3 regions of the Mesorhizobium sp. M0676 genome follow, and region 2 is predicted to be linked to each of the others. Evidence: riboswitches for the same ligand, from Rfam matches in the RefSeq annotation. Region 2 holds a riboswitch; each other region holds the start of a gene.
What was found. Region 2 has a riboswitch for cobalamin ahead of NKI35_RS21210 (CbtB domain-containing protein). Riboswitches for the same ligand answer to the same signal wherever they lie in the genome.
Positions count from the first base shown of each region.

Region 1 (10,541 bases), on a different contig from region 2:
TCGTGCATTTCATGAAGGGCAGGGGAAAAATACTATCGTCCTGACGTCTGACGCAGAGCTGGTTGCTCGGCAGAATGCAGCTCGCCGATTCGTTTTGTCTCCACCGATCACTCGGTCTTGGTCTGTAAACAAGACATATGACCAACTTCTGGTCAGCGAAGTCATGGATAAGCCACTTCGGCTATCATGGATTACCAGTAACATCGCCCTGCTTAAAGGACATCGGTATCGGCTGGCGTTTCTGGAACGGCTAAGAAAGGAGCTCGATTTTGACCTGTTCGGCCGAGGTTTTCGGCTGATTGGAGATAAATGGAACGCACTCGCACCTTATCGCTACAGTATAGCGTTCGAGAATACTCGTGCTGATTACTATTTTACAGAGAAGCTTATGGACTGCTTCGTCGCTGAAACAATGCCGATCTATTACGGCAGCCCGGCAATCACGAGGTTCTTCCCTTCGGACTCTATGGTTCTGATTGACCCAGAGGACAAGAACGTAATCCAAAAAATTCAAGAAATTATCAACTCAGACCTCTGGAAGGAACGTCGCGGCGCAATAAGAGAGGCGAAGCGGCTAGTCCTCGAGAAATACAATACGTTTGCCTATCTCGCGGGCTTCATCGAAAGCGTTCAGGATAAACCCTTACCGCCAGAAATTATACACATCGAATCGCCTGAAGTTGATTTTTCGATAGACGAATGAAGTACTCCAACGCTCGCTCCGCGTGCCCGGCGGTTGGTGGTCTCACGAGATCGGTGCGGAACGCCCGGCGGAGAATGCCTGCTGCGCAAACGGGCCGGCACGGGCGCACAAGGTCATGCGCCCCCGGCTGCCGCTAATCAGACGAACTGGGGAAGGCCAGGAACGGAATTGAGGACCTCGTCCACGAGTTCGTCGCCGGCATGTTCCTTGGCGCAGGCGATCGTCTCGTTGGCGAGGGCGGCGATCTTTGCCATGCTGAGACCCTCACTCATCAATTGCTGCCCGAGCCCCATAAGGCCGCCACCCTCTGGGTCGTCGCCATGATACTTCGCTACTAATTCCGAAGCTCCCGGAATGGCCTCGATCATGCGCGCGCCGGGACCGTCGGCCGCGTGGCTCCGCAGGAAACCCAGCATTAACCCAACGGCCTTCTCTGCGACAGCCGGGCCGATGCCGGCACCAGTGGCGATGCGCGGTAAGATTTCTTCCATCCAGGATCTCTCTCTCTTTGATTAGGTTTACAAGGGGCCGGTCCGGCGCCCCGCGCCTCTGGCCGAACCACAATTGAACTCCACAAAATAGGCCAGCGGAGGTGCTATTGCGCCTAAAACCGCCTCTGTCAACGCAAGCTGCGTCGGACGTGCGTGTTTCCCAAACCGAAGATCATTCCAATTCACTTCATTACGCACTGGCAACCGCACAGTTTGCGGTGGCTCGCTTATGAGCCAATGCCGCGCGCCCGTCAAATGATGACGACAACATGGTCATCGCCTAGGATCTGTGGATCAAGGTGTGAGGCAGTTGCAGCGGGTGGACCTGCTCAAGCGCCGCGCCATCCTCGCGTGATGGGATGTTCGTAGAAGCGGAGCTATATGCCGGTGTGACGATCGATGAAGGCAGAACGGCTATTCCGCTACGACCTCCATACTGTCGCATAGACCGTCGCTGCTTAGGTATTGAAACCGCCATCGCTGGTGACATCACAATGTGTAGTCGGCGGGTGTCGACAAGGCCGATTCACGCAATCAGCAGGTCAGGAGGAACGAAAGAACCCTGACGTTTCAGAAGCTCACTTTTCGCAAGGCGTGCAGCGCACATCGTGCAAGAGATTGCCAGTCTTGCGGATGCTGTCGACTTTCTCAACCTTGGCTGGAAGATCGCAGTGACCGAATCTACGAAGCCGCCCTCAGGGCGTGCTTTGATGCATAAAACCGGTTGCCAACCAGGGATACTCCTCCTCCCTGAAGTCCAATCGAGAAGAGCGATCGCTTCCAAGAGGGTCCCAGCTCAGCTGCGAAAACAGGTGTGAGACCCCGTCCTCTCCCTCAAGCTGATCTAGCTCAGGGCGTTCATGAGCCGTAGATCGCATAATGGCTGCGTGGACGACGCAGGAAGACCAATTATGAAAATCCTATTCAGTACGATGGCTGTCACCTTGCTGGCACCCACCGCCTTTGCTGCGGATTCGATCCCCACCGACCTCAGAGATACGGCATTGGCCACCTTCACGGCTTTGCCATCCACCACGCCGACAGTCGCCAACAACCCGATCACCCCGGAAAAGATCGCTCTCGGCAAGGCACTGTTCTTCGATCCACGCGTCTCGGCGTCAGGCGTCTTGTCGTGCAATTCATGCCACAACCTGGCCACCGGCGGCGACGACAATCACGAAACCTCGATTGGCCATGGTTGGCAGAAGGGACAGCGCAACGCGCCGACTGTACTGAACGCTGTCTTCAACATCGCCCAGTTCTGGGATGGTCGTGCCGAAGACCTGAAGGCTCAGGCGAAGGGACCGGTCCAAGCCGGGATCGAAATGGCCAATACACCGGGCCAACTCATCGCCACTCTCAAGTCCATGCCGCAATATGTCGAGTGGTTCGATGCAGCTTTTCCGGCTGAAGCCGATCGGGTCACCTTCGACAACTTCGCCAAGGCGATCGAAGCCTTCGAGGCGACACTCGTCACACCTGCCCCGTTCGACAGCTTCCTGAATGGTGATGAGGTTGCCATGACTTCCGAACAGAAACAGGGCCTGGTGCTTTTCATGGACAAAGGCTGCTCGTCCTGCCATGCCGGCATCAACGTTGGTGGGCAAGCCTATTACCCATTCGGCCTCATGGAACGGCCCAGCGCCGAAGTCCTGCCGGACAAAGACAAGGGCCGATTTGAGGTCACCAATGCAGCCGACGATTCCTATGTCTTCCGCGTGGCGCCGCTGCGCAACGTTGCACTCACCGCGCCATACTTTCATTCGGGCAAGGTTTGGGATCTGAAACAGGCCGTCGCCATTATGGGGACCACCCAGCTCGGCGTAGTACTGGCGGACGAAGAAGTTGACCTGCTTGTTGCCTTCCTCAACTCGCTGACCGGAGAGGCACCTGACGTCGCCTATCCCATCTTACCCTCAGAAACGGCGACAACGCCCCGGCCTGTAACGCAGATCTCAGGAAAATAAGGGCCAACTGGCTGCGGACTCGCAATCGAAAATGATTGGCGATTTTTACTTGGCGACACGAATTGCGACGTCCATCTCCGAATTGGCGGGACGCTAGCGATACCCGAAACCTGCCACCTCGCCCGTAGTCTGCGCGATCAACTGGGGGCGGACAGACGCAGCACCATATATTGTCGCTGCCTGAGCGAACGCGCCAAGCAGTCTACTTTGAGAAACGACGCGTGTCCGATTTGTTCGAGGCGCGGGGCCTGTATGTCCCCAAGGAACCGATATTATAGCGTAGTGCCACATTTATATTTCTGCGGGATTAAGACACGTGCCGTAGGGAAATTGCACATTTGCGCCGAGTGGCTCATTTCCAAGAGTGTGATCGGTTTGGCATATTCCCGGCCGACATCCGCCAGCCGGCAACTCCCCACACGGTGAGGAAGAGAAGCCTCACGCCTGCACTTTCTGCCGGAGCGCGCGTGCTGCAGCGACCATGTTAATGAGGGCAGGGCGGACCTCCTCCCATTTGCGTGTTTTGAGGCCACAGTCCGGGTTTATCCACAGTTGGCCGTCGGACAGTCGCTCGCGGGCAAGCATGACTAAGTCCGAAATCTCGCCGACTTCCGGGACGCGTGGTGAGTGAATATCATAGACGCCAGGACCGATTTCGTTCGGATATTTGGAGCTCGTGAAGGCGTCCAACAGTTCCATCTTCGAGCGCGACGTCTCAATCGAAATGACATCCGCATCCATTCCAGCGATCGCGTGAATGATCTCGTTGAACTCCGAATAGCACATGTGGGTATGAATTTGAGTCGCGTCCTTTACACCCGTTGAAGCGATCCGGAAACATTCGACAGCCCAGTCGAGATAGACTTTCCAGTCAGATTGGCGCAGTGGCAATCCTTCGCGAAACGCGGCCTCATCGATCTGGACCATCCTTGCGCCGGATCTTTCGAGATCCGTCACTTCGTCGCGGATGGCGAGCGCGATCTGGCGGCAGGCTTCGGAGCGGGGTACGTCGTCGCGAACAAAAGACCAGTTGAGAATGGTGACTGGGCCTGTGAGCATTCCCTTCACGGGCTTTTCCGTAAGCGACTGGGCGAATTGCCACCAGCGCACTGTCATCGGATTGCGCCTCGATACGTCGCCGAAAATGATGGGGGGACGCACGTAGCGCGACCCATAGCTTTGTACCCAGGCATGCTGGGTGAGCGCGAAGCCGGACAACTGCTCGCCGAAATGCTGTACCATGTCGTTTCGCTCGAACTCACCATGCACCAGCACGTCCAGCCCGATCTCTTCCTGCCAGCGAATTGCAGCCTCGATCTCCTTCTTCAGGAACGTCTCATAGTCGACATAGCTCAGCTGGCCCTTCGCATGAGCGGCCCGCGCCTTGCGTACCTGCGGCGTCTGCGGGAAGGACCCGATGGTCGTCGTCGGGAACGGCGGCAGCCCGAGTGAGCCGGCCTGGACTCTGGAGCGCTCGCCAAAAGCGCTCTCTCGTCGCTTCGCGCTGTCCTCAATGCTAGCGATCCGCCCCTGAACAAGCGGGTCATGGATCCTCGTGGATGTCACGCGCGTGGCGGCAGCCTCGGCAGACGCTTTCAACGCGCCTGCCACCGCATCCCTGCCTTGGGACAGGGCCCGGGCCAGCAAGACCAGCTCGTCGGTCTTCTGGGCCGCGAAGGCGAGCCACGACCTGATGTCCGCGTCGAGTTCCGTCTCCATGCGCAGATCAATCGGCACATGCAGCATCGAGCAAGAAGGCGCGATCTCGACGCGGTCCAAGGGCCAGCCGGCGACGATCGGTTTGATGCGGTCGAGAATGGCGGGCAGGTTCGCACGCCAGACGTTGCGGCCATCGATCAAGCCAACCGAGAGCACCAGATCCTTCGGAGCGAGCCGAGCCACCGTTTCCAGCTGCTCGGGAGCGCGCACGAGATCAATATGCAGGCCGGCCAGGGGCAGAGAAATCGCGGTTTCGAGATTGTCTCCCAGCGACCCGAAATACGTAGCCAGCATGATCTTCAGCTCGGGCGCGGCTTTCGACAGCTGGCCATAGGCGAATTCGAACGCAGCTCGTTCGTTCGGGTTCAGATCGAGGACAAGCGCTGGCTCATCGATCTGCACCCAGTCGGCTCCCGACAGCTTCAGCCTCTCCAGAAGCTGCTCGTAAACCGGCAGCAGCCGCGGTAGGAGCGCGATGGGACCGAACCCCTCGGCAGGCGATTTCGCCAGCTTGAGGAAGGTGATGGGTCCAAGGATGACTGGGCGTGTGTGAATGCCGAGAGCTTTAGCCTCGAGGAAGTAATCGACCGGCTTCGATGACGAGAGGGCGAACGTCTGATCATCATCGAGTTCCGGCACAATGTAGTGGTAGTTGGTGTCAAACCACTTGGTCATTTCCATCGCGGTTACACCAGGTCCATGAGCCTCCACCTGGTAACCAGCGTGTCCACAATCCTCCGTCTGACCCTGGTTGCCGCGCGCCATTGCGAAGTAGATGTCAAGTGGGACCTCGCCGCTATTCCAGCCGTAACGGGATGGAACGGCCCCGACCATGGCTGCGGTGTCGAGCACATGGTCGTAAAGCGAGAAGTCGTTCGACGGGATTTTCGACACGCCGCGATCGCGCTGCTCTTCCCAGCTAGCGGCACGGAGCGCCTTCGACGTCGTGAGAAGGTCGCCAGCGGACGATGTTCCGGACCAGTAGCTTTCAAGCGCGAATTTCAGTTCTCGCCGACGACCGAAGCGCGGCACGCCGAGCGTTGCTACAGGAATTTGCTGAGAGACAGTCATGTCATACCCCGATGATTGGGGCGTCGGTGACAAGGAAGGCGCTAGCAGGCCGGCATCAACGCCGGGTTGCAGCGGCCACCGAGACACCCCGCCCGTGGACGTAATTCGCGTGGCAGGTCTCCTGGCTCGCGGGGTCATAGCCTCTACCCGTCTTCCTGAGGGTATTCGCCTCAGTGACGTGACTGGGGTTGGCTCGCCGCTAACAGTTGCGGGGGCAGCGCCGGCATCGCACCGGCTTCCCTCTTAGCTCCGCTGCGGCAGCGCCGCACGCGAGAACCACGACACGCAGACAATCACAGCAGTTCGCTCTTTTGTCAATGACGCATAACGAAATGTTTATGTCGCTATGTGATCGCGCTTTTACGCCTTTGTCTAGCATTGTGAAATATTCAGTCTGCTGCCCGCATTCGGCATCGTGGGACGTGATCGCAAGTCAAGTCCGACGGACGCCGCGAGTTCTCCGTTACCTCAGGAACCTTACTGGCCTTCCCCAAGCTGAGCTTCTGGAAAATGCTGGTGACGATCTGGATGACGGTGAATGCCGTCATGGCAAGCACGCCTTGCACCGCTCCTCCAGCGAGCTTCACGGCAGCAGCATGGGTCAGTTCTCCGAAGCGAGTGGCTGTCGCTATCAGCGAGCTTTGACACAGTTCCGCCACTGCGGTCATCGCGTCAGTAGGGCGGCTGGTTAGTTGCCGGCGCATCTACAGCAACCCAGCCCCTTCCGCCTCGCGGCGCAAATTCTGCCTTGGCCTTGGGCCGATCTGCTGGATCACCAGGCCGGCCGCCAGCGAGCCAAGGTCGCCGCAGGTCTTGAGGTTGCGGCCCTGCGTGTAGCCATGCAGGAAACCGGCGGCGTAGAGGTCGCCGGCGCCGGTGGTGTCGACCAACTCCTTGATGGCGGTCGCCTCGATGACCACGGTCTCGTCGCCGCGCACGATCACCGAGCCTTTTGCGGAACGGGTGACGGCGGCAATCTTGCAGTCCTTGCGGATCTGAGCCAGCGCCTCGTCGAAGGATTTTGTCTGGTAGAGCGACTTGATCTCGTGGCTGTTGGCAAAGACGATGTCGACAGTGCCCGAGCGCATCAGCTCGAGGAACTCGTCCCGGTAGCGGTCGACGCAGAACGAATCCGACAACGTCATCGACACTTCGCGTCCGGCCTCGTGTGCGAGCTTCGCCGTCTGCCGGATCGCCTCCTTGGCGCGCGGCGGATCCCACAAATAGCCCTCGAAATAGGTAACCTTGGCGCCGGATGCCTTGTCGGCCTCGACATCCTCAGGGCCAAGCTCGACGCAGGCGCCGAGATAGGTGTTCATCGAGCGCTCGCCGTCGGGCGTGACGAAGATCATAGAGCGCGCCGTCGGCGGCTCGCCCTTGAGCGGCCTGGTGTCGAAGGCGACACCCTGTGCATGGATATCGTGCGCATAGATTTCGCCCAGCGCATCGTTGGAGACCTTGCCGAAGAAGGCGGCGCGTCCGCCGAAGCTGGCTACGCCGGCCGCCGTGTTGCCGGCACTGCCGCCGGAGGCCTCGATCGCCGGGCCCATGCGGCTGTAGAGCAGTTCGGCGCGGCGCGTGTCGATCAGGTTCATCGCGCCCTTGATGATGCCGTTGATCTCGAGGAATGCCTCGTCGCACTGGGCGATGATGTCGACAATGGCATTGCCGATGCAAAGCACGTCATAATCCGGCATCAATGTCTCCGCCAAAAAACCCGAGCCGGCTTCTCGCCACGCCTGCCAGGCGCGGGTCTGCCCGGTGGAAATGGGCTTTCCGCTTGCCAATCCGTTCGCCGGCGGCTCTCACGGGGCGGCGAGTCCTGCCTCGCGACGCAATTCGTCCGCCCTGTCTGTCTTCTCCCAGGTGAAATCAGGCTCTTCACGGCCGAAATGGCCATAGGTCGCTGTATTGCGATATATAGGGCGTAAGAGATCAAGCATCTTGATAATGCCTTTCGGTCTGAGATCGAACAACTCAAGAATGAGGCGCTCGATCCTGCTTTCCTCAACCCTGGCTGTCCCGAACGTGTTGACCATGACGGAAACCGGACTGGCCACGCCGATTGCGTAAGCAAGCTGCACCTCGCACACGTCCGCAAGTCCGCTAGCGACGATGTTCTTTGCGACATAGCGGGCTGCATAGGCAGCCGAGCGGTCAACCTTGGACGGGTCCTTGCCCGAGAAGGCGCCGCCGCCATGACGACCCATCCCGCCATAGGAATCGACGATGATCTTGCGTCCAGTGAGACCGCAGTCGCCACGCGGCCCGCCGACTACGAACCGCCCCGTCGGATTGACCAGAATTCTGATGCCTTCCGTCTCCAGGTGGGTCGGCAGGACAGGCTTTATGATTTCCTCAATGACGCCCTCGCGGACAGTCTCTTGCGAGACCTGCTCGTCATGTTGCGTCGACACGACGATGGTATCCAGGGCGACCGGGCGCAACCCCTCATAGCGCACTGAGACTTGGGATTTCATGTCAGGACGCAACCAGCCAAGCTGTTGTGCCTTCCGGACATACGCCTGCCGTTTCGTCAAGCGATGAGCGAGCTGGATCGGCAAAGGCATCAGGGTATCGGTTTCGCGGCATGCGTAGCCGAACATGAGGCCCTGATCTCCCGCTCCCTGCTGGAGGTCTTGCCCTCTTCCCTCGTCAACGCCTTGGCTGATGTCGGGCGACTGCTCGGTGAGGGCATGAACGACGGAGCAACGCCGGCCGTCAAAGCCGACGGCCTCGTCGTCGTACCCAATGTCGAGAATCGTATCGCGCGCAACTTGGCTGTAATCCACCTGGGCATCGCTGGTGATCTCGCCAGCCAGAACGACTATCCCTGATTTTACCAACGCTTCACAGGCGACGCGCGCCTTGGGATCCGTGCGGAGGATGGCATCGAGGATGGCATCCGAGATGTTGTCGGCCAACTTATCCGGGTGCCCCGCGCCAACCGATTCGGAAGAGAACACGAACTGCCTAGCCATGAATACCTCGCTTCGGATGTTGGATGTGGTATGGGCATTTTGCTTGGCCCACCTTACTTGTCGGAGATGCCCGGGACCTCGAACGCAGCGCACAAGTCGGCAACGTCTCTTCGCACGCAGGCATGGAGATCTTCGTCGTCTGGCCGCTGGAGGACGGAGTCAATGAAGCCAGCAATTTGCACCATTTCCACATCGCGCATGCCCATTGACGTCACTGCTGGCGCCCCCAGGCGAATTCCGCTTGTGACCGCCGGATGCCGCGGGTCGCCAGGCACCATATTAAAGTTTGTGATGATCCCTGCCTTTGCTAGTCGCTCGGCATAGGCCTTGCCCGATAGTGGCCGATCGCGAAGATCAAGGATCAGCATGTGATTGTCCGTCCCCCCGGTAACCAGGTCATAACCTCGCTCAAGCAGTGCATGTGCCAGAGCCTTGGCATTCTTGACCGTCTGTTGGCCGTAGCCTCGGAAGGACGGGTTCGCGGCTTCGTGCAAGGCAACCGCTAGCGCAGCGATGGCATTCATGTGAGGTCCGCCTTGCAGGTGAGGGAAGACCGCCCGGTCTATTCGTCTGGCGAGATTGTATTTGCTCTTTGTATGATACAGGGCCTGATAGCGATCTTCGTTCCTTGACAAAATGAAGCCACCGCGGGGACCGCGGATCGACTTGTGGGACGTGCTGCTGACCACGTCGCAATGGCCCACGGGATTCGGGTGCGCTCCCGCCGCAATCAGGCCGCTGATGTGCGCAATGTCGGCTACGAGATAGGAGTTCGCTTCCAGGGCAATTTCTGCCATTGCCGCGTAGTCAAAGACACGCGGGTAAGCGGTTCCGCCGACCCAAATGAGCCGCGGCCGTTCCCGCTTGGCTGTCTCGCGCAAGCGGTCATAGTCAATCTGCTGTGTCTTTTCATCTAGTCCATAGGGCACGCGTTGATAGTCAGTTCCGGAAAAGTTGATGGCCCAACCATGAGTCAGATGGCCCCCTTCCGGAAGGGGCAAGCCCATGACTTTGTCACCGGGACTCAAAAGCGCACGATAGACAGCCTGGTTGGCCGGCGAGCCGGAATAAGGCTGGACGTTGGCATGCTCGCTGCCAAATAGCGTTTTCAGGCGCCCAATGGCCAGATCCTCAAGCTCATCAACGATCTCGTTTCCAGCGTAGTAGCGCGCGCCGGGGTACCCCTCGGCGTACTTGTTCGTGAAAATCGAGCCGTTCGCTTCCAGCACGGCCGAGGACGCAAAGTTCTCTGAGGCGATGAGCTTGAGGGTCGTCCGCTCCTGCCGCTCCTGTCTCAGAAGCAGCTCGTGGACGCGGCAATCAACCGCGGCCAAGGAAGACCGCCCGTGGGTGTCCGGCTGTGCGATCGCGCCGTCTGCGGAGTTGTCCATGGTAGCTTCGCGCTCCAATTGGATTGACCTATTTCACGATCAAGCACGCGGTCCCTTTCGGCCGCGTGTCTCGTACCGCTTCGAGCCGCTGCAGGTCCTGTTTATGATAGCCGTCGCGATGGGGCAGGAGATCGACCAATAATTGAACAGCCCGCCGTCGTTGGATCCTGCGTTGCGATGGTACGAGCGCCACGGAGGCTGTTCGTTGCAGCAAAGAA
Region 1 is NZ_JAMYPU010000039.1:4,679-15,219, forward strand. Features, by position in the region: gene NKI35_RS28235 (glycosyltransferase family 10 domain-containing protein) at 1-703, shown strand, start outside; gene NKI35_RS28240 (hypothetical protein) at 841-1,194, opposite strand; gene NKI35_RS28245 (cytochrome-c peroxidase) at 2,106-3,161, shown strand; gene metE (5-methyltetrahydropteroyltriglutamate--homocysteine S-methyltransferase) at 3,600-5,951, opposite strand; cobalamin riboswitch at 6,046-6,247, opposite strand; gene NKI35_RS28255 (adenosine kinase) at 6,656-7,648, opposite strand; gene metK (methionine adenosyltransferase) at 7,757-8,932, opposite strand; gene glyA (serine hydroxymethyltransferase) at 8,986-10,323, opposite strand.
Region 1: another riboswitch for cobalamin. It lies ahead of metE (5-methyltetrahydropteroyltriglutamate--homocysteine S-methyltransferase); the one in region 2 lies ahead of NKI35_RS21210 (CbtB domain-containing protein).

Region 2 (10,541 bases):
GCTCGCCTACCCCAACGGCTGCTTCTGGGTACGCCTCTCCCGCGCGTAGAGCGCGACTGCCATCGCCCGGTTGCGGACGTCGAGCTTGTCGTAGAGATTCTTTAGGTGGTATTTCACCGTGTTCTCCGAAATCCCGGTGCGCGTCGCGATCTGCAGATTGGTCCAGCCGTCGGACAGCACCGCCAGCAACTCGCGCTCGCGCACGGTGAGCAGTGACAAGGGTGTGTCGTTGACCTTGTTGATGTCGATGTAGGGGATGCAGATGCGGCCATGCGCGACGGCCAGGATGGTCTCGAAGATGATCGCCGGATCGTCGAACTGGAAGCAGTAGCCCTGGGCGCCGAGCCGCACGCACTGCTTCAGGATGCCGATGTCGTGGTCGTTGGAAAACACCGCGATGCGCACGCCGAGCTTGCGGCTGTGAACCTCGGCCAGCACATCGGCGCCGTCCATGTCGGCAAGCTTCCACCCGATGATTGCGACGTCGAATTCGCCTTCCGCTGCCAACTCAAGAAAATGCCTGCCGCTTTGCACGCAGGCCCTGAGCTCGAAGCGCCCGTCGCAGTCCAGCATGTCGCGCAGCGCCGATATGACGAGCGGATTGCGTTCGGCGACGACCACGCGCACGCGCCGTTCCTCGATTGCCTTCTGCGTCTGTGACTTGATCTTCAAGGGCTTCCGGCTGTTCTGGTTCTGGCCTGGGCGGGTCCGGCAGATGGCAGGACCTGCATCATGACAATTCTGCCCCAACCGTGCTCGGGTGCTCTTTCCCCAGCGACATGTGCTGTCGCGCCGCCTGAATCCTGGGCGGCGTCATATCCTGATGAAATCACTCTCGCCCATATGCAGGGCGGGGCGCATTTCGTTTGATATTCCCGTGCGTTGCGCGCTAGACCTGACAGGCACCTTTTCCGAAATTCCCATGGCGGGAGCCGCTGGTGGAACGCCAGGACGACCACACGACCGGCGCCAAAGCCGCTGACGATGCCCACGCCGACATCTATGGCGAGGACGGCGCCGTTCTGTCATCATTCCTCGCCCAGATCGGCGCGGCGATCGCCGATCGCGATACGCTGACGCTGAAGCGCGAAGTCGACGACCTGCACCAGTCGGAACTTGGCGATCTGCTGGAGGCCCTGCACCCCGAACAGCGTCGCGCCCTTGTCGAACTGCTCGGCGCCGACTTCGACTTCTCGTCGCTGACCGAGGTCGACGAGGCGATCCGCCGCGATATCGTCGACAATATGCCCAATGAGCAAATTGCCCAGGGCATGCAGGACCTCGATTCCGACGACGCGGTCTACATTCTCGAAGACCTTGAAAAGGAAGACCAGGACGAGATCCTGTCGCAGCTGCCGTTCACCGAGCGGATTAGGCTGCGCCGCTCGCTCGACTACCCGGAAGAGACCGCCGGTCGCCGCATGCAGACCGAATTTGTCGCTGTGCCGCCGTTCTGGACCATAGGCCAGACCATCGACTACATGCGCGAAGACAAGAACCTGCCCGAGCGCTTCAGCCAGATCTTCGTCATCGATCCAAGCTTCAAGTTGCTCGGCGCCATCGACCTCGACCAGATCCTGCGCACCAAGCGCACGACCAAGGTCGGAGACGTGATGCACGAGACGAGGCACGCCATTCCGGCCACCATGGACCAGGAAGAGGCGGCGCGGGACTTCGAGCAATACGATCTTCTGTCCGCCGCCGTCGTCGACGAGAACGAGCGGCTGGTCGGCGTGCTCACCATCGACGACGTCGTCGACGTCATCCAGCAGGAGGCCGAGGAAGATCTGCTGCGCATGGGCGGCGTCGGCGACGAAGAGTTGTCCGACAGCATTCTTTCGACCTCGCGCTCGCGCGTTCCCTGGCTGCTGGTCAACCTGTTGACGGCGTTCCTGGCGGCTTCGGTGATCGGCCTGTTCGACCGCACCATCGAGCATATTGTAGCACTGGCCGTGCTGATGCCGATCGTGGCCGGCATGGGCGGCAATGCCGGTTCGCAGACCATGACCGTCACGGTGCGCGCGCTGGCGACCAGGGATCTCGACATCTACAATGCCGGCCGCATCATCCGCCGCGAAATGGGCGTGGGTTCCATCAACGGCATCATCTTCGCCGTGCTGATCGGCATCGTCGCGGCCGTCTGGTTCCGCGATGCCAATCTGGGCGGCATCATAGCGGCGGCGATGATCATCAACATGTTCGTGGCAGCCCTTGCCGGTATCCTGATCCCGCTATTGCTCGACCGGTTCAAGATCGACCCGGCGGTGGCGTCGGCGGTTTTCGTCACTACGGTCACCGACGTCGTTGGCTTCTTTGCCTTCCTCGGGCTGGCCACCTGGTGGTTCGCTATCCCTTGAGAAAGAGGCGTTGCGGGTTCAATTGACTTTTACGTAAATGTGGTGCGAGGCTTGCGCGGGGTTCCATGCCGAGTCCGGCTTGGAACGGGGTTGATCGGAATGCGTTGGAAATCCCGGGCGACCGGGCGTTTTCCGATGTTCCGACATTTGGAGCAAAGATGCGGGAATATTATTCGATCACCGAACTGACCCGCGAATTCGACGTGTCGACGCGGACGCTGCGCTTCTACGAGGATGAGGGGCTGGTGCAACCCGTGCGGCGGGGCCGCACAAGGCTGTTTCGTCCGTCGGACCGGCATCTGATCCGCCAGATCATGCGCGGGAAAAGGCTCGGCTTCTCGATCAACGAGATCCGCGAAATCATCCAGATGTACAAGGAACCGCCAGGCGAGGTCGGTCAACTCAAGCTGATGATCAAGCGCATCGAGGAGAAGCGCGAGGATCTCAGGCAGAAGCGCCGCGATCTCGAGGAGACGCTGGCGGAGCTCGACCAGGCCGAGGAGTCATGTGTTGAGCGGCTGGTGGAGCTGGGGGTTAATACCTGAGCGGACTCATCGCGCGTTGAGCGGCGATCGCTACAGAACTTCGTCATTCTAGGGCGGAGCAGGAGCGAAGCTCCGTCGCGGAGACCCTAGAATCCATTCCGTGACATTGGCCGTGGAGTGCAGCGGTGCAGAATTCTGGACCGTGGCAACTGCTGTACGTCGCGGCATGGATCCTCGGGTCTGCGCTGCGCCGCTACGCTTCTTGCTTCGCCCGTGGATGACGAAGAGATGGGCGTTTCGGCTAGTCGCCAAGGCATGCGAACCCTGCCAGCGATCACACCCGCCTCAAATCCAGCGCCTGACCCGCTTCGCATAGTCGCGGTACTTCTTGCCGAATTTGGCGAACAGCACCTTCTCCTCGCTCTCGATGGCGACCTTCTGCGTTGCAAATGCCGCGATCAAAGCCAGCGGCAGGAACCATACGATCCCCGAGACGAAGGCAACGCCGATCAAAAGCAGCGTGTTGGCCAGATACATCGGGTTGCGCGTGACGCCGAACGGGCCAGACGTCACCAGATGCTCCGGCACGCCATTGGGGTTCATCGTCGTTTTGGCCCGGATCATGGTGCGGATAGCGGTGAACCAGAGGGCTGCAACGGCAAACAGCACCACAAAGCCGGCGGCAAACAAAAGGTCGCCCAAGAGGTCGCCGATCCAGGGCAGCGGATAGAACAGGCCGAGCACGATGCTGATGGCGATGGCGGCGATGTAGATCACCGGCGGCCACGGGATCAGCCGTGGTCTCGATAGATCGGGTTTTGCCAGCCGGGGTTTTGCCAGCTTGTCAGTCATTGTTGCCCTCCCTGCGTCATCGGACTCTCCTCCGTCCTGGCGGTGCAGATGCCGGCGAGTTCACCGAGATGCGCTTTGAACTCCGGGGTCTGGTCACCATTGTAAAGCCGGTCGAATGCCGCTTCGCTTTGCAGCGTGTCCAGCATGCACACACAATAGCTGGTGCAGAACTCCGTGTCGCGCTGCTGTTCGCAGGATACCTGGCATTCCTTGAGGAAGACCACTTCCCGTGTCTCGACCGGCGCCGGCGCGATCTGCGAGAACAGCCAGACGCACCCGAACAGCAGCGGCTGGTGGATCAGGTAGAAAGCCAGGCTGTGGCGGCCGATGAAGGTGAGCGGCCTGGTCCAGCTTCCCGATGCCAGCGTGGCCAGCCGCGCCAGCAGGCCGGTGGTGGACGCAAACTTTGCCGCGGCGATGCCGAGAAGCACGGCGCCGAACCAGGGAAACAGCGGCACGTAATCGTTGGAGCGCGGGTTGATCGCCGACAGGCCGACCCACCACAGCGCCGGATGATCGAAGGCTTCGGATCGGAAATAGATCGGCCCGGCGATCACCACCGCCGCCACGACAAGCGTCAGCAAGTACGGCAGCCGCAAGAACAAAAGGCCGAGCAGGCTGGCCAGCGCGATCTGATGCAGGATGCCGAAGAAGATGAAGCTGTCCGGCGTGATGAAGTACGTGACCGCCGATATGGCGGCGGCCGCGACGGCGACCATGGCAAAACGTTTCCAGAAGCCGGTCCAGCGGATCTGCCTGCCATGAGCGAGAAACAGGCTGACGCCGACCAGGAACAGGAAGGTCGAGGCGATGCAGCGCGCATAGATCTTCCACCAGCCGACGGCGGTGAGGCCGGGGTCGGTGTAGTGGAAATTTTCGAGATCCCAGGTGAAGTGGTAGCTCGCCATGGCGATCAGCGCGATACCGCGTACGACATCGATGGCGACGATACGCTTCGGTTGATCTCGCTTCAGTTGATCTCCAGAGGGTGCGGTATGGATGCTCATGGTCTCGCGATCTGATTCAGCCCCAAAGACGACTATCACGGTTGCACCGGACAAAAGAAGGCCGCCCCCTACGCTCCGGGTCGCGCCGTGCGGCTGCATCGGGCGGCGCTTTAGGCCAGAGCCGGAAAGCCTTTGGCCGAATTCGCTTTTTGCCGGGAAGGGGTCGGTTTCCTGTTACCGGCGGAGGAAGCGCCAGCGCAGATTTGGGCTGCGAGTCTGATTTGGGGATCAAATGTCCACCCATGTGCGCCATCCGATCTGGCTTCCGGCCCTGCGTCCGGCGGATGCCCGCACCTTTGCCTCGCTCTATGCGGTCGAATCCTTCGCCCGCGCCACGGTATCGAGCGTCATCCCGATCCAGGCCTATGAGATTCTGCACAACGAGCAGATCGTCTCGATCCTATACACCATCGTGGCGCTGCTCGGCCTGTCGGTGACCTTGTTCATGCCGATGCTGATCCGCAGGTTTGCCCGGCGCTGGGTCTATACCGCCGGCGCCTGCCTGCTGGCGATGGGCTCGCTGTTCTTCGTCACCCACACGCTTGCCGGGCAACTGGCAGGCATGCTGTGCCGCGTCATGGGGGCGAGCGCGCTGTCGATCACGCTCAACCTCTACATCATGGATCACATCCGCAAGACCGATTTCATGCAGGCCGAATCGCTGCGCATGGCGTGGTCGATGCTTGCCTGGACCGGCGGGCCGACACTCGGCATCTTCCTCTACACACGCTACGGCATCTATGCCGCGCATGGCGCGGTGGCGGTGTTTGCGTTGGCCTTGCTGGCGCTGTTCTGGACCTACAGGCTGGGCGACAACCAGTCGATCCGGCCTGGCAAGACGCGGCCGGCCAATCCGCTGGCCAATATCGGCCGCTTCGTAGCACAACCCAGGCTCAGGCTGGCCTGGCTGATCGCCTTCGGCCGCTCCTGCTTCTGGACGACGTTCTTCGTCTATGGGCCGCTGTTCATGGTGATTACCGGCGAGGGCGAGCTTGCCGGCGGCCTGCTGGTTTCGGCCGGCAATGCGCTGTTGTTCATGGCGATCTTCTGGGGCAAGGCTGGAAAACGCTTCGGCGGCCGGCGCACCATGACCTTCGCCTATTTCGCGATGTCGGCGACGCTGCTTGCGGCGGGCGCGGTCGGCACTACCGCGCCGCTGCTTACGGGCTTTTTCCTGCTCTGCGGCGCCTTCTTCACCATCGCGCTCGATGCACTGGGCTCGACCGCCTTCATGCGCTCGGTGCGGTCCTATGAGCGGGCGCAGATGGCCGCGGTCTACCGCACCTATCTCGACTTTTCCGAGCTGACGCCGCCGCTGGTCTATTCGGTGGTGCTGGCGTTTTTCGGCCTCGGCTCGGTGTTCGTGACGCTGGGCATTCTGGCCGCGGTTTGCGGCTTTATCACCTGGCGCTATCTGCCGAAGTCGCTTTGATCAGGAGGCCGCATGCCGCTCGCGCACCCACTTGTGGAAGCGATGCAGATCATACTCCTCCGGCATCAGCACGCCGGCCGCGTGACGCATCGAGCGCAGGCCTTTCTGTTGACCTCGCAGATCGCGGCATCCTCCTCCAGCACCTGGGTACCGAAGGCGACGACATTGTCGATGTCGGTCTCGGCGAGCGCCTCGGGCGCGAACAGCCATTCGGCGGTGAGTTCGGTCTGTTCGGGACCGAGCGGCATCAGTCGCACCGTCCTGACATAATCGACATGGCCGACGATGAACATCGAGGGCAGGCTGGTGGCATAGGTCTGTCCGGCCGCACGCTCGGCTGGCGTCAGGCCCGGTAAGACCGGGCCATGGGCATGTCCGTCGCGCGACCAGGTCTCGGCGCCGGCGCGCAGGCCACCCGAAAACTCCGGCGCGTCATTGTCGGCATGGCGGACCCAGTCGGGGTCGTCGTGCCGGCTCATCAGGCCGCGGCCGTATATCGGCACCAGCCGAGACAGGTCCTTGTGGACGCCCGGGCAATGCAGGCACTCGTTGAAGTTCTCCCAGAAGATCTTCCAGTTGCAGTTCATCACCTTGCGCAGGACATGCCCTGATACCAGCGGTTCCAGCGGCCAGTTGGCGAGGTCGCCGGATGCGGGATCGAAGGAGGTCCCGGCGGAGCCGGCCGCAGCCTGCTGAAGGTTCACAAAGACAAAGCCGCGCCACACCGACAGCGCCACCCGGTAGAGCGGATGATCTGCCTTGTCGAAACCATCTGGCAGCGATTTCGAGGGAACGCGCACGAGATCGCCGCGCAGCGAGTAGGACCAGGCATGGTAAGGGCAAGTGATGAGCCGCGCTTTCAGCCGGCCCTCGCTTTCCTGGCAAAGCTGCGAGCCGCGATGCCGGCAGGTGTTGTGGAAGGCGCGCAACTCGCCGGTCTCGTCCCGCAGAATGACGATTTCCTGCGTGCCGACGCGGAATGTCCTGAACGCCAGCGGCTGGGCGAGGTCGGCCTCGCGGCAGACGAGCAGCCAGCTTTTGTGCCAGATGGCGTCGAGATCGCGCTGGTAAGCCTCGCTATCCCAATAGGCCGACGACGGTAGCGTCGGTTCGGCCCGGCTCAGGCCGTTATAGGGGTCGCGCTCGCTCGGGCTGGGATGCATGGCTGGCTTCCTATGAAGCGTCAGCCGACACCCCGGCAAATCGTTTGTCAATCAGAGTGCCGCATTGCCGGTTGCAGGCGCGGCGCATAATCATGTCGTGGACATGGGACATTCGGAAATTGGGGGGATTCGGAAAGTGGCCGCACGACAGATGTCGCTTACGCCGGAGCTGGTCGCGCGCTGCTGGCGCGAGATCAGGGACCCCGGGCCGGATCCGGACGCGATGCATCTCGATGAAGCCGACTATGACGCGCTGCTGGATGAATTGCAGGTCGAACTCCCGGACAGCGAACCGCTATGGCTGTTCGGCTATGGATCGCTGATCTGGAAACCGGAAATAGATTATGTCGAGGACCGCGTTGCCTTGGCGCGCGGCTGGCATCGGTCCTTTTGCATGAACATGACGCGCTGGCGCGGCACCAAGGACAGCCCCGGCTTGATGATGGCGCTGGACCGTGGCGGACAATGCAAGGGCGTCGCCTTCCGGCTGACCGACAGTAACCGGCGCGGGCAGTTGGGCCGGCTTTTCCGGCGCGAAATCACGCTGAAGCCGACAAGCTACCGGCCGCGCATGCTGAAGCTTGCAAGCGAGGCCGGACCGCTCAGGGCATTGGCCTTCGTCATCAACCGCAACGGCCTGACCTATTCCGGCCCGCTCGACGAGGGCAAGGTCGTCGAAAGGCTGGCCACGTCCTGCGGGCACTGGGGGTCGGGCGCCGACTATCTCTACAACACGGTGAAAAACCTTGAAGAGCGCGGCATTCATGATCGCCATCTGTGGCGGCTGCAGCGGCTGGTTGCCGAACGGATCACCGCGTTGAACCCGTAACGCCGCATGGCGCATTCGCGCTGTTGGCCGGCGGAATTTGGTTTGCCGGATGCGGCCGTTTCAGCCTATAGTCATGCATGTCGTCGGTTCCGTTAGGGACCAAGAGGGAATGCGGTGAGGGCTGACTTGTTGCCCAATGCCGTGGCTGCCCCCGCAACTGTGTGCGGTAGTCCTCTCCAAGCCACTGGGGATTTTTTCTTCGGGAAGGTGGGGAAGGGCGCTGATCCGCGAGCCAGGAGACCTGCCGGCGACAGGGAACTGACTTCGATGCCCTCGGGTGGAGGGCGAAAGGACAAGATATGAATTCCGCTTCCGTCTCCCTCGGCGCTTCCGTCTCCTCGCAGTCGCGCTTCATGCAGCTCGTGCTTAGCGCGTTTCTGGGGATTTTCGTCGTCGGCGTTGTCGGTTTCTCGCACATCGATGCGGTCCACAATGCGGCGCACGACTATCGCCATTCGATGGCGTTTCCCTGCCACTGACGAGGATCTGACATCATGAACCTGTTTCGCAACGTCGTGTTCATCGCGGCGATCGCAGGGCTCGTGGCCGGTGTCGCTCTCGCCTGCATGCAGGCCTACGCCACCGTGCCGCTGATCCTCAAGGCGGAGGTCTACGAAAAGGCTGGTGGCGGCCACGAGCATCAGCATGCCGCGGTGCCCGCCGCCAACGCTACGGACACCAATGCCATGAGCACCGCCGCGCCGGCGGAAAATGCGGTGAGCAGCGCAACACCGGCTGAAGCAGCCGCGCCGGCGGAGGACGAAGGCTGGGCGCCGGCCGACGGCTTCGAGCGCTTCGCCTTCAGTGTCGTCGCCAATATCGTCACCGGCATCGGCTTCGCGGTGGTCCTGGTGGCGGTTTCCGAGTTCGCCGGTGGCATCGGCAGCTGGCGCCAGGGCGTGTTCTGGGGTCTGGCCGGCTTTGCCGTTTTCACGCTGGCGCCGGGACTCGGCCTGCCGCCGGAACTGCCGGCAATGCCGGCGGCCGATCTCATGCAGCGCCAGATCTGGTGGTGGGCAACGGTGATGGCAACGGCGATCGGTCTTGCCCTTATCACCTTCCGCACGTCGGCGCCCCTGACCGTGCTCGCCGTCGTCCTGATCGTCGCCCCGCATATTGTCGGCGCGCCGCAGCCTGACAGTTTTGTAACGCCGATCCCGGAGGGCCTGCATCATCAGTTCGTGGTGGCGGTGACGCTGACCAATCTGGTGTTCTGGGTGGTGCTCGGCGCGGTTGTCGGCATAGTGCGCGCGCGCTTCACCGGCACCGCGACCAGCCTGCGCGACACCTTTGCCTGATCGCAGTTTGACCTTCATCATCGGCGGTGCGCGCTCCGGCAAGAGCGTGCATGCCGAAAGTTTGGCGACGGCGTTGCCGCCGCCATGGGCTTATATCGCCACCGCGCAAGCCTATGACGGCGAAATGCGCGAGCGCATCGCGCAGCACCGCTCGCGCCGCGGCGAGGGATGGGCGACCATCGATGCCCCGCTTGATCTTGCAGGTGCGATCGAGGCATTGCCGGACAACCAGCCGGTGCTTGTCGACTGCCTGACGCTGTGGCTGACCAATCATATGCTGGCCGATCATGATCTGGAGGGGGAGTGCCGGCGGCTGGCCGATGTGCTTTCGCGGCCGCGCGGACCGTGGTTCGTGGTCTCCAACGAAGTCGGACAAGGCATTGTGCCCGACAATGCGCTGGCACGCCGGTTCCGCGATGCCGCCGGCCGGCTCAACCAGCAGATCGCGGTCGTAGCTGATATGGTGCTTCTGATGGTGGCGGGGCTGCCGCTCAAGGTGAAATGAGATGACCGATATCGACACAAAAGACGAAGAGCGCCATCGCGCCAAGATGGCCAAGCGCAAGGCGGTGCAGGACGCCGAGGTCGCGGAAAAGACGGTCGAGAAGGGGCTGCTGATCGTCAACACCGGACCCGGCAAGGGCAAGACCACGGCTGCCTTCGGGCTGGCGCTGCGCATGCTCGGCTATGGCAAGCGCGTCGGAATGGTCCAGTTCATCAAGGGCAAATGGCACACCGGCGAGAAGGATGCCTTCGCGGCGTTTGGCGACCGCGTCGTCTGGCACACGATGGGCGAGGGTTTCACCTGGGAGACGCAGGATCTGAAGCGCGACATTAAGGCGGCCGAAGCCGCCTGGGCCAAGGCGCTGGAACTGATCGCCGATCCCTCGATCAGCCTCGTCGTGCTGGACGAACTGAACATCGCGCTGCGTTACGACTATCTCGATCTCGACAGAGTGGTGGCGGCGCTGAAAGCGCGGCGCGAAGGTCTGCATGTCGTCGTCACCGGCCGCAACGCCAAGCCGGCGCTGGTCGAGGCGGCGGATCTGGTGACGGAGATGGGCGTGACCAAGCATCATTTTTCGGCCGGCGTTAAAGCACAGCAGGGGATTGAGTTT
Region 2 is NZ_JAMYPU010000019.1:111,395-121,935, forward strand. Features, by position in the region: gene NKI35_RS21170 (LuxR C-terminal-related transcriptional regulator) at 7-672, opposite strand; gene mgtE (magnesium transporter) at 939-2,357, shown strand; gene NKI35_RS21180 (MerR family transcriptional regulator) at 2,516-2,902, shown strand; gene NKI35_RS21185 (methyltransferase family protein) at 3,188-3,694, opposite strand; gene NKI35_RS21190 (acetyltransferase domain-containing protein) at 3,691-4,701, opposite strand; gene NKI35_RS21195 (MFS transporter) at 4,934-6,133, shown strand; gene NKI35_RS21200 (aromatic ring-hydroxylating oxygenase subunit alpha) at 6,199-7,296, opposite strand; gene NKI35_RS21205 (gamma-glutamylcyclotransferase) at 7,433-8,125, shown strand; cobalamin riboswitch at 8,193-8,388, shown strand; gene NKI35_RS21210 (CbtB domain-containing protein) at 8,425-8,604, shown strand; gene NKI35_RS21215 (CbtA family protein) at 8,620-9,423, shown strand; gene cobU (bifunctional adenosylcobinamide kinase/adenosylcobinamide-phosphate guanylyltransferase) at 9,416-9,928, shown strand; gene cobO (cob(I)yrinic acid a,c-diamide adenosyltransferase) at 9,930-10,541, shown strand, end outside.

Region 3 (10,541 bases), on a different contig from region 2:
CGACCAGCCCGCCACCGCCACGTCCTGTTGCACATCGGGCTTGTCATCGCGAAACGTCCGCCAGTGGGCAAAGACGCCTGCCGTCGCCGGAAACCGCTCGAAATGCTCCAGCTGCCTTTCGATCTTGGTCGGCAGCCACAGATCGTCCGCATCGAGCGTGGCGACGAAGGGCGTCGCCAGCGCGGCGATGCCCCTGGTGGTGGCGCTGCCTGGTCCGGCATTGTCCTGGCGCAACACCCGCACCGGCATGCCCAGCGCATTGACCACCGCGACCGTATCGTCGGTCGAGCCGTCATCGACGACAATTATGGCGTCGGGCTGGACCGTCTGGGCCGCGACCGATCGCAGCGTCTCGGCGATGGTGGCGGTCGCGTTGAAGGCCGGAATGACGACGCCGTAGCTGGCCATCACAGGAAACGCCAATTCGCAAGTTCCTTGAAATCGAAGATGCCGTCGACAGGGTGCAAGGAGCGGTCGGCCTCGCGCCGTTTCATCGACTTGTAGACGGCGCGCATGAATTCGCGGAAAGGAACATCGGCCTGCCTGGTCATGTTGCCGGGATGGCGCCGGTAATAGAGCGCAACAGTGTCGGGCATCGTGAATTTCGGCCCGCTTTCGAAAGTGCGCAGCAGATAGTCGGTGTCCTCGGCCTGGTGGAAATCCTCGTCGAAGCTGCCGATGCGTTCGACCAACCGCCGGACGAAGATAGCGGGAGACAGGTGAATGCCGCGAACCGTCACCGAGTGGCTGTCGGCTGTCGGCTCCAGCGTATCGTCATCTATGTCGTCGACCAGCGTCATGCGCGAATAGGTGAGCTCGAGGGTGGGGTCTGCGTCGAAACAGGCCAGATCCGCCTTGAAGCGGCCCGGCGGGGAAATGTCGTCCGAATCGAGAAACGATACCAGCCTGGTCTGCGGCAGCAATTGCCGCAAGCCCGCGTTGCGCGCCCGCGTCACCCCGGCATTCTCCTGCTGGAAAAGGCGAATGCACGGCGCCTCCGCGATCAGCGAGCGCACGACCGCCGCCGAACTGTCGGTCGAACCGTCGTCGATAACGATGATGTCGAGATCGGCGGCATCGCGCTGCCTCAGCAGCGAGCGCAGCGCCGAGCCGACATGGCGTTCGCGGTTGTAGACCGGCATGATCACGCTCAGCTTCACGCACGCATTCCAGGCTGTGATCTGTTCATTCTTTCACCACTCTGCCGGACGCTTGATCTCGAAAAGCCCCTCGACCGGGCGCCGCGACGGATCGGCCTTGCGCCGCCGCAAGGATTTCTGAATCACACGCAGATATTCGCGCACCGCCACATCCCTTTGCTTGGTCAAATTGCCGGGGTGGCGCCGGTAGTATACCGCGACGGTGTCGGGAAAAATGTGCTTTGGGCTGGTTTCGAAAATGCGCAGCAGATAGTCAGCGTCTTCGCCCTGCCGGAACTCCTCGTCGAAAGCACCTGTACGGTCGATGAGTGCCCTGCGGAATATCCCGGCGCTAAGGCTGACGCCACGCACGGTGGGACCTGCGCCGCCCCGTGCCGGCTGCAGGGTTTCGTCGTCCATGAGATCGACGCGCGTCATCAGCGAGTAGGTCAGCTCGAGCGCAGGGTCGGCCGCGAACAGGGGTAGGCCAGCCTTGAATCGTCCAGCCGGCGAGACGTCGTCCGAATCCAGGAACGACACCAGTTCGGTTTGCGGCAGCAACTGCTTCAGCCCTGTGTTGCGCGCGTTGGCCACGCCCTGGTTGGCCTGCTGGAACAGGCGGATGCACGATGCTTCCCGCATGATGGCGCGGACGGCTTCAACGGAGCTGTCCGTCGAGCCGTCGTCGACAACGATGATATCGAGATCGGCATCGTCGCGTTGCCTGAGCAGGGACCGCAACGTCGAAACGACATAGATCTCCCGATTGTAGACCGGCACGATGACGCTCAACTTCATGCAGCGCCCCGAAGGACGAAATCCGCAATCGTGCCGGCGATCTCGCGCGGCTCGGTCCCCAGCGACAGCCGGTAGCATGGCAGATCGCGGGTAAGCTCGCTGAAAAAGCGAAAGCCCGCTTCCCGCTCCCCCGGCATCTGCACGATTCCTGACGGCGCCAAGGCGATCATGGCATCCTTGCGCGATATGGGCATGACCGAGCTTCTCGCACCTCCCCTGATATGGGGCACTATCAAAGCAATAATGTCCAGACTTGCAGGAGTTGGTCGAGGCGCGACCTCGTTGATGTGAAAGGCATGCTTGCCTTGCCAGTTCAGCGGTTGGTACGAATTTAGCCGACCCTCCAGCTTCAGCCGCTTGAAGCCCTCCGGATCCTGCTTGAGCGTGGCAAACAGCGGATAGGCCGTCACCCCCTCGGTCCGGTCGATCAGCACATAGTCGTCGCCGACGCTATCGAGCCCATTGAGCAGGCCGGCGACGACCGTTCCCGATTTGCCGGCACCGCCGGAGCCCGCCAGCAGGACGCCCTTGCCATCGATGCCCAGCGTGCCGGCATGGGTGAGCCGCATGCCGCGCGCCGCATATTCCCAATGCAGGAAGGCGCGCAGCGGCGCCCCTTGTTCCCATGGCGGAAAGGCGTCGGCCGACATCATCAGCTGCGCCCCGACATGGCGTTGCGGATCATGGAACTGCCAAAAGTCGAGGTCATGATAGTAGCTGCCGCGCAATCCGGCCTCTTCCAGCCGGTTGGCAAAGGCATGATGGTTGTAATCGCCTCGGCCCCAGGTGGCCGGGGCGGGGACGCCATCGATGGCCGGGTGGGCGACGAAAATGCGGCAGCCGTCAGATGCAGACGGATTTTCCGGGGCCGGTATGAAGGCATGGCTCATGGCTTCCGCCAGCGTGCCATGGTCGAGGTGGACACTCAGGTCCAGTCCCGGCAACCGCACGCTGGCGGTAACGGGATAGAAGGCGGCGGCGCTTTCCGCGGCCGCCAGCACATGGCGGGCATAATCCGGCAGGGTTTGCAGCGTGATCAAAGGCATGTGTTCGTTGTTCCAGCGTCCAGAATTGCGCCGGGTCGCCTGATGCATGTCGCTCGGGGTGGCCCCGGTTTTGAGACGACGACATGCATAAAATCAAAGATCTAAACCGCGTCGCCTGAGTCCGTTCAAACGCGACGCGCTTTAGGGAAACGATTATGCCTGTTTCACCGCCGGCCAGCCGAGAGGTTCCTCGACCTCATGGATCGGGTCGACAATGATGAGATCGGCAAGGTCGTCGTGGACATCGACCTTGAGCGGCTCATTGCTGGCAGCAAGCGCAGACGACAGCTCGCCCGAAAGCGGTTGTGCCGGTGTTTCGGCTGGCGCAAGCAACCCGAAATCGAGCAGTCGGGCAACGAAGCTTTCGAGGTCGGCCAGGCTTATTTTTGCGGCGGCCGCGGCAGCTCCGACCAGCGCTTCAGTGGCGACGCCGGACGACAAAGCCTGCCAGACCCGGCTGCCGGAATCGGAAAAGCCGAAATACTTACCGTTCGAAAGATCGAGAACGACGGCTTCGCCATCGAATGATTCGAAAACGATGTCCTTGCTTGCGACCGCGTAGACCCGCTGTTGCATCGCTCTGTCCCCCGTTCCATGCGCCCATGAAGGGATGCGCCGGTTTCACGGTCTGCCAGCCCTTCCTAAGTGCGTCTAAATCACTCGGCCTATGCTTGGCAAGACAAAGACCCGCGAACACCGCCTGCGTCGGCGACCGTTGCGGCGAAGTCGACCGGCTCAAGCCTCGATTTCGAGCGCCGACAATGGTTTCGAGCAGCAGGCAAGGATAAAACCGTCATCGATCTCGTGGTCGAGGATGCCGCCATTGTGGCTCATCTCGACTTCGCCGGAGACCTTCTTCACCTTGCAGGTGCCGCACAGGCCGAACTCGCAGGCGGCGGGAATCCGCACGCCCGAGCTGCGCGCTGTCTGCAGCACGGTCTGGCCGGCGACGCAGCCGGCGTCGACCTCCGAAAGCGAGAAGCGGATCGGCGTCACGGCTTCGACAGGTGCAGCGATGCCGTCCTCGACCGGGGAGGCAAACGGCGCCGGAATTTCCTCCACCACAGGCGCGGCAAAGCTCTCCTGATGGTATTTCGTCATGTCGAAGCCGGCGGCATCCAGCATGCCGCGCACGGCGCGCATGAACGGATCGGGACCGCAGCAGAAGATTTCGCGCTCGCGGAAATCCGGAGCCAGCAAGGGCAGCCGGATCGCATCGATGCGGCCCATATGGCCGTACCAGCCTTCGCGGCTGGAACGTTCCTCGATCATGAAGCCGAGCGACAGGCCGGGCATATGGCCGCCGAGCAGTTCGAGTTCCTTGCGGAAGATGATCTCTTCGGCACGCCGCGCGCAGTTGACGAAACCGACATCGGTCCATGGCGCGCAGTCGTTCAGCCAGCGCAGCATCGACATCATCGGCGTCACGCCGGAGCCAGCCGAGATGAACAGGTATTTGGCCGCCGGGTGGCTGTGCAACGAGAAGTCGCCGGCCGGTCCGTAGGCCTTGACGTGCGAGCCGGGTGCCAGATGGTCGAACATCCAGCGCGTGCCGATGCTGCCGGCCTGCGCCTTGACCGTCACCGCGATCGAAAACGGCCGCGACGGCGACGACGACAGCGTATAGGTGCGCATCAGCGGCCCGTCCGGTGTCGGCAGTTCCAGCGTCAGGAACTGGCCCGGCTTGTAGCGGAACCAGGTCTGGTTGTCGGAGCGGAAGGTGAAGGTCTTGACGTCAGGCGCCTCGTCGCTGACGCCGATCACTTCCAGCACCTGCAGCCTATCGTTCCACGGCGCCATCTGGTCGAGATGGCGATAGAGCCCAAGATCCGTCATCGCATTCATCCTCTGGTCCCTCTTCGCCTGCTCCAGCTCACGCGACGCTGCGCAGCGCCGGCCGGCCGCCTTCGGCAAGGCGCGGGCCGATGAAGGCCGCGTACCATTCGACGAACTGGATCACGCCGCCCTCATGCAGCTCCGAATAGGGGCCGGGCTCATAGGCCGGGGACAGGATGCCGAAGGCGTTCTCCTCGACGATGCGGCGGTCCTGGTCGTTGGTCTCGGTCCAGACATGGGTCAGTTCTTCAAGGTTGTAGTCGACGCCCTCGACCGCATCCTTGTGCACCAGCCACTTGGTCGTCACCGCGGTTTCGGTGGCGCTGATCGGCAGCACCCGGAAGGTGACCGCATGGTCGATCAGGATGTGGTTCCAGGTCGTCGGATAGTGATAGTGCATTAAGGTGCCGATGCGGTCGGCGGCAACAGTGTCGGACAGGTTCTTCGTCACCGCGCGCTTTCCCGACATCGTGTAGCTGACGGCATCGCGCAGCAGCGGCGCGCGGGTGGCGCGGTATTGCCCGGCCGGATCGATGCGGAACTTGCTCGGCAGGCCCGCCGCCTCGCATTTCGCCCAGTGCGCCAGCATCTCCGGATCGCTGTCGGCGCCCTGCACGCCGGTCACCGTCGGCGCTTCGGGGAATGTCTTGCAGAGCTCCGGATGATTGCCGGCGCAGTGATAGCATTCGCGGTTGTTTTCCCAGACCAGCTTCCAGTTGCCCTTCTCGATGATGGTGCTCTCGAAGGCGACCTTGGCTTCATTCAGCCGGTGCGGCTTGAGGTAGGGCTCTATCATGGCGCGCATCGGCGCAAAGTCGGCAGGTTCTTTTGCCAGGCAGATGAAGATGTAGCCGCCGACGCTCTCGCAGGCGACGGGCTTCAGGCCGAACTGGCTCTTGTCGAAGCCTTCGGCCATCTGGCGGGCAAACAGCAGCCGGCCGTCAAGCTCGTAGGTCCACTGGTGATAGGGGCAGACAAGCTTTGCCGCCATGCCCTTCTCAGTGTTGCAGACACGGCTGCCGCGATGGCGGCAGGAATTGTGAAAGGCGTTGATGTTGCCCTTCTGGTCGCGGACCAGCACCACCGGATAATCGCCGATCTGCACGGTGATATAGCTGCCGGGCTTCGGCAGTTCGCAATCATGGCCGATGAACAGCCAGTCGCGATACCAGATGAGCTCCATGTCGAGCTTGAAATAGTCCGGGTCGGTGTAGAAGGGCTGTTCCAGCGAAAAGCCTTGCTTGCGGCCGTTCAGGAGCCTCAGCATGTCGTTGCGCGTATCCATAGTTCTGTCCTCGTGGTTAAGGACTGAACTTGGTGGTGATGGAGGAAGGATCGGACGCAGGCCGGCGCGGCGCCGGACATGCACTATCCACCTCTTGACCGCCCACCGCGATCAGTCGAGTCTAGGCATCTCGGGCTGGTTTCCGGGCTCTGGAGTTGTCCTTGCGGACCATCGCGACACCTTCCCAGGCTGCTGCCCAGTGGTCTCCCGTTGCGACTTCAACTCCACCACCGTTGCGGGGGCAGCGCCGGATTCTGACCGGCTTCCCAATTCTCCGCTGCGTCGTCACGAAGCGGCACCTGAGATGCGATCATCTAATCACGGCAGCGATCGCGACGTCGGAATGAAAGCGACATCATATCCATGCGGCGCGACACGCGCGGCATACGCCCCGCCGACCACCGAAGGGCTGAGATCCTGTCTTGCGGCGCTATCATCGCCGTTTCGAATCGCTGCGGATCCAGTTCCGATCGGGGGCAAAAAGGGCTCAACGGTATCGAGAAGTTACTATTAGCAATCTCTAATCGAACCGAACGGTTCGTTTCTGTTGACAATGCGTGCAGGACGGTGTGAACGACGGTCCGGAAACCGACACCGGAGCGAACCACTCGGTTCGACATAAGCAACTGAAAACAATACAGTAAACAGCCATGAAGGAACTTCCTGGCACAATTTCAAGGTGCAGGACCGTGGTCCACACGGAACAACTTCGTGATTGGAAACCAGCCTATGGCTTTCCCACATCGGGGCTGTCCGAACGACGCGAATTCCTCCCAAGACACGCCGCTAAACGGACAGTCAAACTGGAGTACTAAAAATGAAAAAGATCATCCTCACTGCCGCAGCCGTTTTGGCGATCACCGGCAGCGCCTTCGCCGGTAGCGACAATTACGGTTCCAATGGTGCGAACCAGCCAGCCGTCTCGGTGGACAGCTCGTATACGGCTTCCATTCAGAAGCCGGCGCACGCTGACAAGCAGCCTGTCGTTCAGGGCGCCGACCGCGACCTCTACGGCAATCGCTGATCCCGACCAAAAGAAGGGCAGCTATCCCGCCCTTCTTGGGATCTCAAAAAATTCAGGAGTGTTTGAAATGAAAAAGATCATCCTTGCTGCCGCCGCCGTTTTGGCCATCTCCGGCAGCGCTTTCGCCGGCAGCGACAACTACGGTTCGAACGGCGCCAACCAGCCTGCGATTACGTCGACCGATAGTGGCCATACGGCTTCGGTTGAGAAGTCGGCTCCAGCCGAGCAGGCGCCTGCCCACGGTGCCGACCGTAACCTTTTCGGCCGCTAAAAGCCGGTTTCCAGCACGTGGCGGGCTTATCCGCTGCAGCTGGCGGCATCAGAAAAATTCAGGAGACTAAAATGAAGAAGATCGTTCTTGCCACCGCAGCCGTTCTGGCTGTTTCGAGCGCTGCCTTTGCCGGCAGCGACAATTATGGCTCCAATGGCGCCAACCAGCCGGCCGCTGCCGTCGACACCACCCGCACTTCGTCGACCGGCACCAACTCGGCGGTCTACAAGCTGCTGAACTCGTCGAACGACCAACAGAAGTTCGTTCCTCAGAGCAGCGACAGGGATCGGTTCGGCAACAACTAACAGCCGAAGCTTAAAAAAAGAGCGGCGGGCCTGGCCCGCCGCTCTTTTTTCATGCCTGTACGACGCAGCTATCTCAAGCCGCCTTCACTTCCACCGGCTTGAGCGAGAAGGAGTGCCCATCGGCGTCGAAGATGTGCAGGTCCCCGGCATCCGCGGTCAGTCGCAGCTTTGCCCCGCGCTTGACCTCGACATTGCCGGGCAGCTTGGTCACCAACGGCAGGTCGGCGCGGCCGATATCGACATAGACAAGCTGCACCTCGCCGAGTTGCTCGACATAGTCCACCACGCCCTCGAAAAGATATTCCGCGCCGGTGGCGGCCGACAGATCCTCCGGCCGCACGCCGAAGCTGACTGCCGCACCCTTTGCTGACGCCGGCGTTGCGATCGGCACCGTTGCCTTGCGGCCGCCGACATGGCTGACGATTGTCGGGTTGCCCGTCCTGTCGATTGTCGCCGGCAGGATGTTCATGGCCGGCGAGCCGATGAACTGGGCAACGAACAGATTGCCGGGCTTCTTGTAGAGGTCCATCGGCGTGCCGACCTGCTCGATATGGCCGTCCTTCAGCACGACGATGCGGTCGGCGAGCGTCATCGCTTCGACCTGATCGTGGGTGACGTAGATCATGGTCGTGGCAGGCATCGATTCCTTGAGCTTGGCGATCTCGATGCGGGTCGCGACGCGCAGCGCCGCGTCGAGATTCGACAGCGGCTCGTCGAACAGGAACACTTTCGGATTGCGCACGATGGCGCGACCGATGGCGACACGCTGGCGCTGGCCGCCCGACATCGCCTTGGGCAGGCGGTCGAGATATTTGGTCAGCTGCAGGATTTCGGCGGCCTGCCGCACCCGCTTGTCGATCTCGGCCTTGCTTTCCTTGCCGATCTTCATCGAGAAGGCCATGTTGTCGTAGACGGTCATGTGCGGATAGAGCGCATAGGACTGGAACACCATGGCAATGCCGCGCTTGGAAGGCGGCACGTCGTTCACCACCTCGCCGGCGATCTTCAGCTCGCCGGAGGTGATCTCCTCAAGCCCGGCGATGGACCGCAGCAAGGTCGACTTGCCGCAACCCGACGGGCCGACGAAGACGATGAACTCGCCCGACTTTATGTCGAGGTCGATGCCGTGGAGAATGTGCAGATTGCCGTATGATTTCTTCACCTGTCTCAGCGTGACATCGGCCATAATTTCCTCCCAGTGATTTCCCTAGAGAACCTGGATTTCCTCAAAAAATCCAGTTTCGTCAAAAACTCAGTCGATGCGCCCGAACCAGGCGCCGTAGCCGCCGAGGCGGATGGAACCTGTGCCGGATTGTCCCGAAAAACCGTGCCCGGCCAATGGCAGCAGCGCCTGACCACCGAGATCGACCTCGGCCGGCTTGCTGGCCAGATTGAAGACGCAGACGATCTGCTCATTGCCCTCACGGCGGGTGAAGGCGACGGTGTCGCCCTCGCTTTCGATGAACTCGATGTCGCCTTTGGCCAGGGCCGGATGCTGGCGGCGGAAACCGAGAAAGCGCCGGTAGTGCTCGAGCAGCGAGGCCGCGTCGCCCTGCTGAACATTGACCGCTTGCGACAAGTGCTTGCCCGGCACCGGCAGCCAGGGCTTGGCCGTCGAAAAGCCGGCATTGCTGGCGGTTGCATCCCACACCATCGGCGTGCGGCAGCCGTCGCGGCCCTTGAATTCGGGCCAGAAGCGAATGCCGTAGGGGTCCTGCAGATCCTCGAACTGCAACTCGGCTTCGCCCAGCCCAAGCTCCTCTCCCTGATAGAGGCAGACCGAACCGCGCAGCGACATCAGCAGCGCCGAGATAACCTTCAGATAGGCGGCCGGGTCGGCCTCGTCGGCGGCCCAGCGCGAGGCCGGACGCATCACGTCGTGGTTGGAAAAGGCCCAGCACGACCAGCCGTCGCTGGCGACCTTGCCGAAGGCTTCCAGCACCTGGCGCACCTTGGCGGCGCTGATCTTTTCCGGCGCCAGGAAATCGAAGGAATAGCACATGTGGACGCGTTTGCCGCCGGCGGTGTAGGCGGCGACCACTTCCAGCCCACGCTGCGAATCGCCGACTTCGCCGACCGCGGCGGCCGCCGGATATTCGTCGAGCAGCGCCCGGAACCGTTCGAGGAAGGCAAGGTTTTCCGGCCGGCTCTTGTCGTAGATATGGTGCTGGTAGTTGTAGGGATTGACCGCAGGTGCTGTCTGGTCGTTGCGCTCTTCGGGCGGCAGCGGCGGATTGTTCTCCAGCCCCTGGCTGTGGAAGTAGAAATTGATGGTGTCGAGGCGGAAGCCGTCGACGCCGCGCTCCAGCCAGAAGCGGGTGACGTCGAGCAGCGCGTCCTGGACTTCCAGATTGTGGAAGTTGAGGTCCGGCTGCTCGGACAGGAAATTATGCAGATAATATTGCTGGCGGCTGGTGTCCCACTGCCAGGCCGAGCCGCCGAAGATCGACAGCCAGTTGTTGGGCGGCGTGCCGTCCGGCCTGGCGTCGGCCCAGACATACCAGTCGGCCTTGGGATTGCTACGGCTGGCGCGGCTCTCCTTGAACCATGGATGGTTGTCGGCGGTGTGCGACAGCACCTCGTCGATCATCACCTTGAGGCCGAGGTGATGGGCTTCCGCAACCAGCGCGTCGAAATCGGCGAGCGTCCCGAACATCGGGTCGACGTCGCAATAGTCCGAGACGTCGTAGCCGAAATCCTTCATCGGCGACTTGAAGAAGGGCGAAATCCAGATGGCGTCGACGCCGAGCGAGGCGATGTAGGGCAGCCTGCGGATGATGCCCTTGAGGTCGCCGATGCCGTCGCCATTGGAGTCCTGATAGGAGCGCGGATAGATC
Region 3 is NZ_JAMYPU010000003.1:282,384-292,924, forward strand. Features, by position in the region: gene NKI35_RS05250 (glycosyltransferase family 2 protein) at 1-423, opposite strand, end outside; gene NKI35_RS05255 (glycosyltransferase family 2 protein) at 408-1,160, opposite strand; gene NKI35_RS05260 (glycosyltransferase family 2 protein) at 1,194-1,937, opposite strand; gene NKI35_RS05265 (hypothetical protein) at 1,934-2,983, opposite strand; gene NKI35_RS05270 (PqqD family protein) at 3,137-3,559, opposite strand; gene NKI35_RS05275 (FAD-binding oxidoreductase) at 3,719-4,819, opposite strand; gene NKI35_RS05280 (aromatic ring-hydroxylating oxygenase subunit alpha) at 4,857-6,104, opposite strand; cobalamin riboswitch at 6,221-6,422, opposite strand; gene NKI35_RS05285 (DUF680 domain-containing protein) at 6,922-7,128, shown strand; gene NKI35_RS05290 (DUF680 domain-containing protein) at 7,196-7,399, shown strand; gene NKI35_RS05295 (DUF680 domain-containing protein) at 7,471-7,704, shown strand; gene NKI35_RS05300 (ABC transporter ATP-binding protein) at 7,778-8,890, opposite strand; gene bglA (beta-galactosidase BglA) at 8,957-10,541, opposite strand, start outside.
Region 3: another riboswitch for cobalamin. It lies ahead of NKI35_RS05280 (aromatic ring-hydroxylating oxygenase subunit alpha); the one in region 2 lies ahead of NKI35_RS21210 (CbtB domain-containing protein).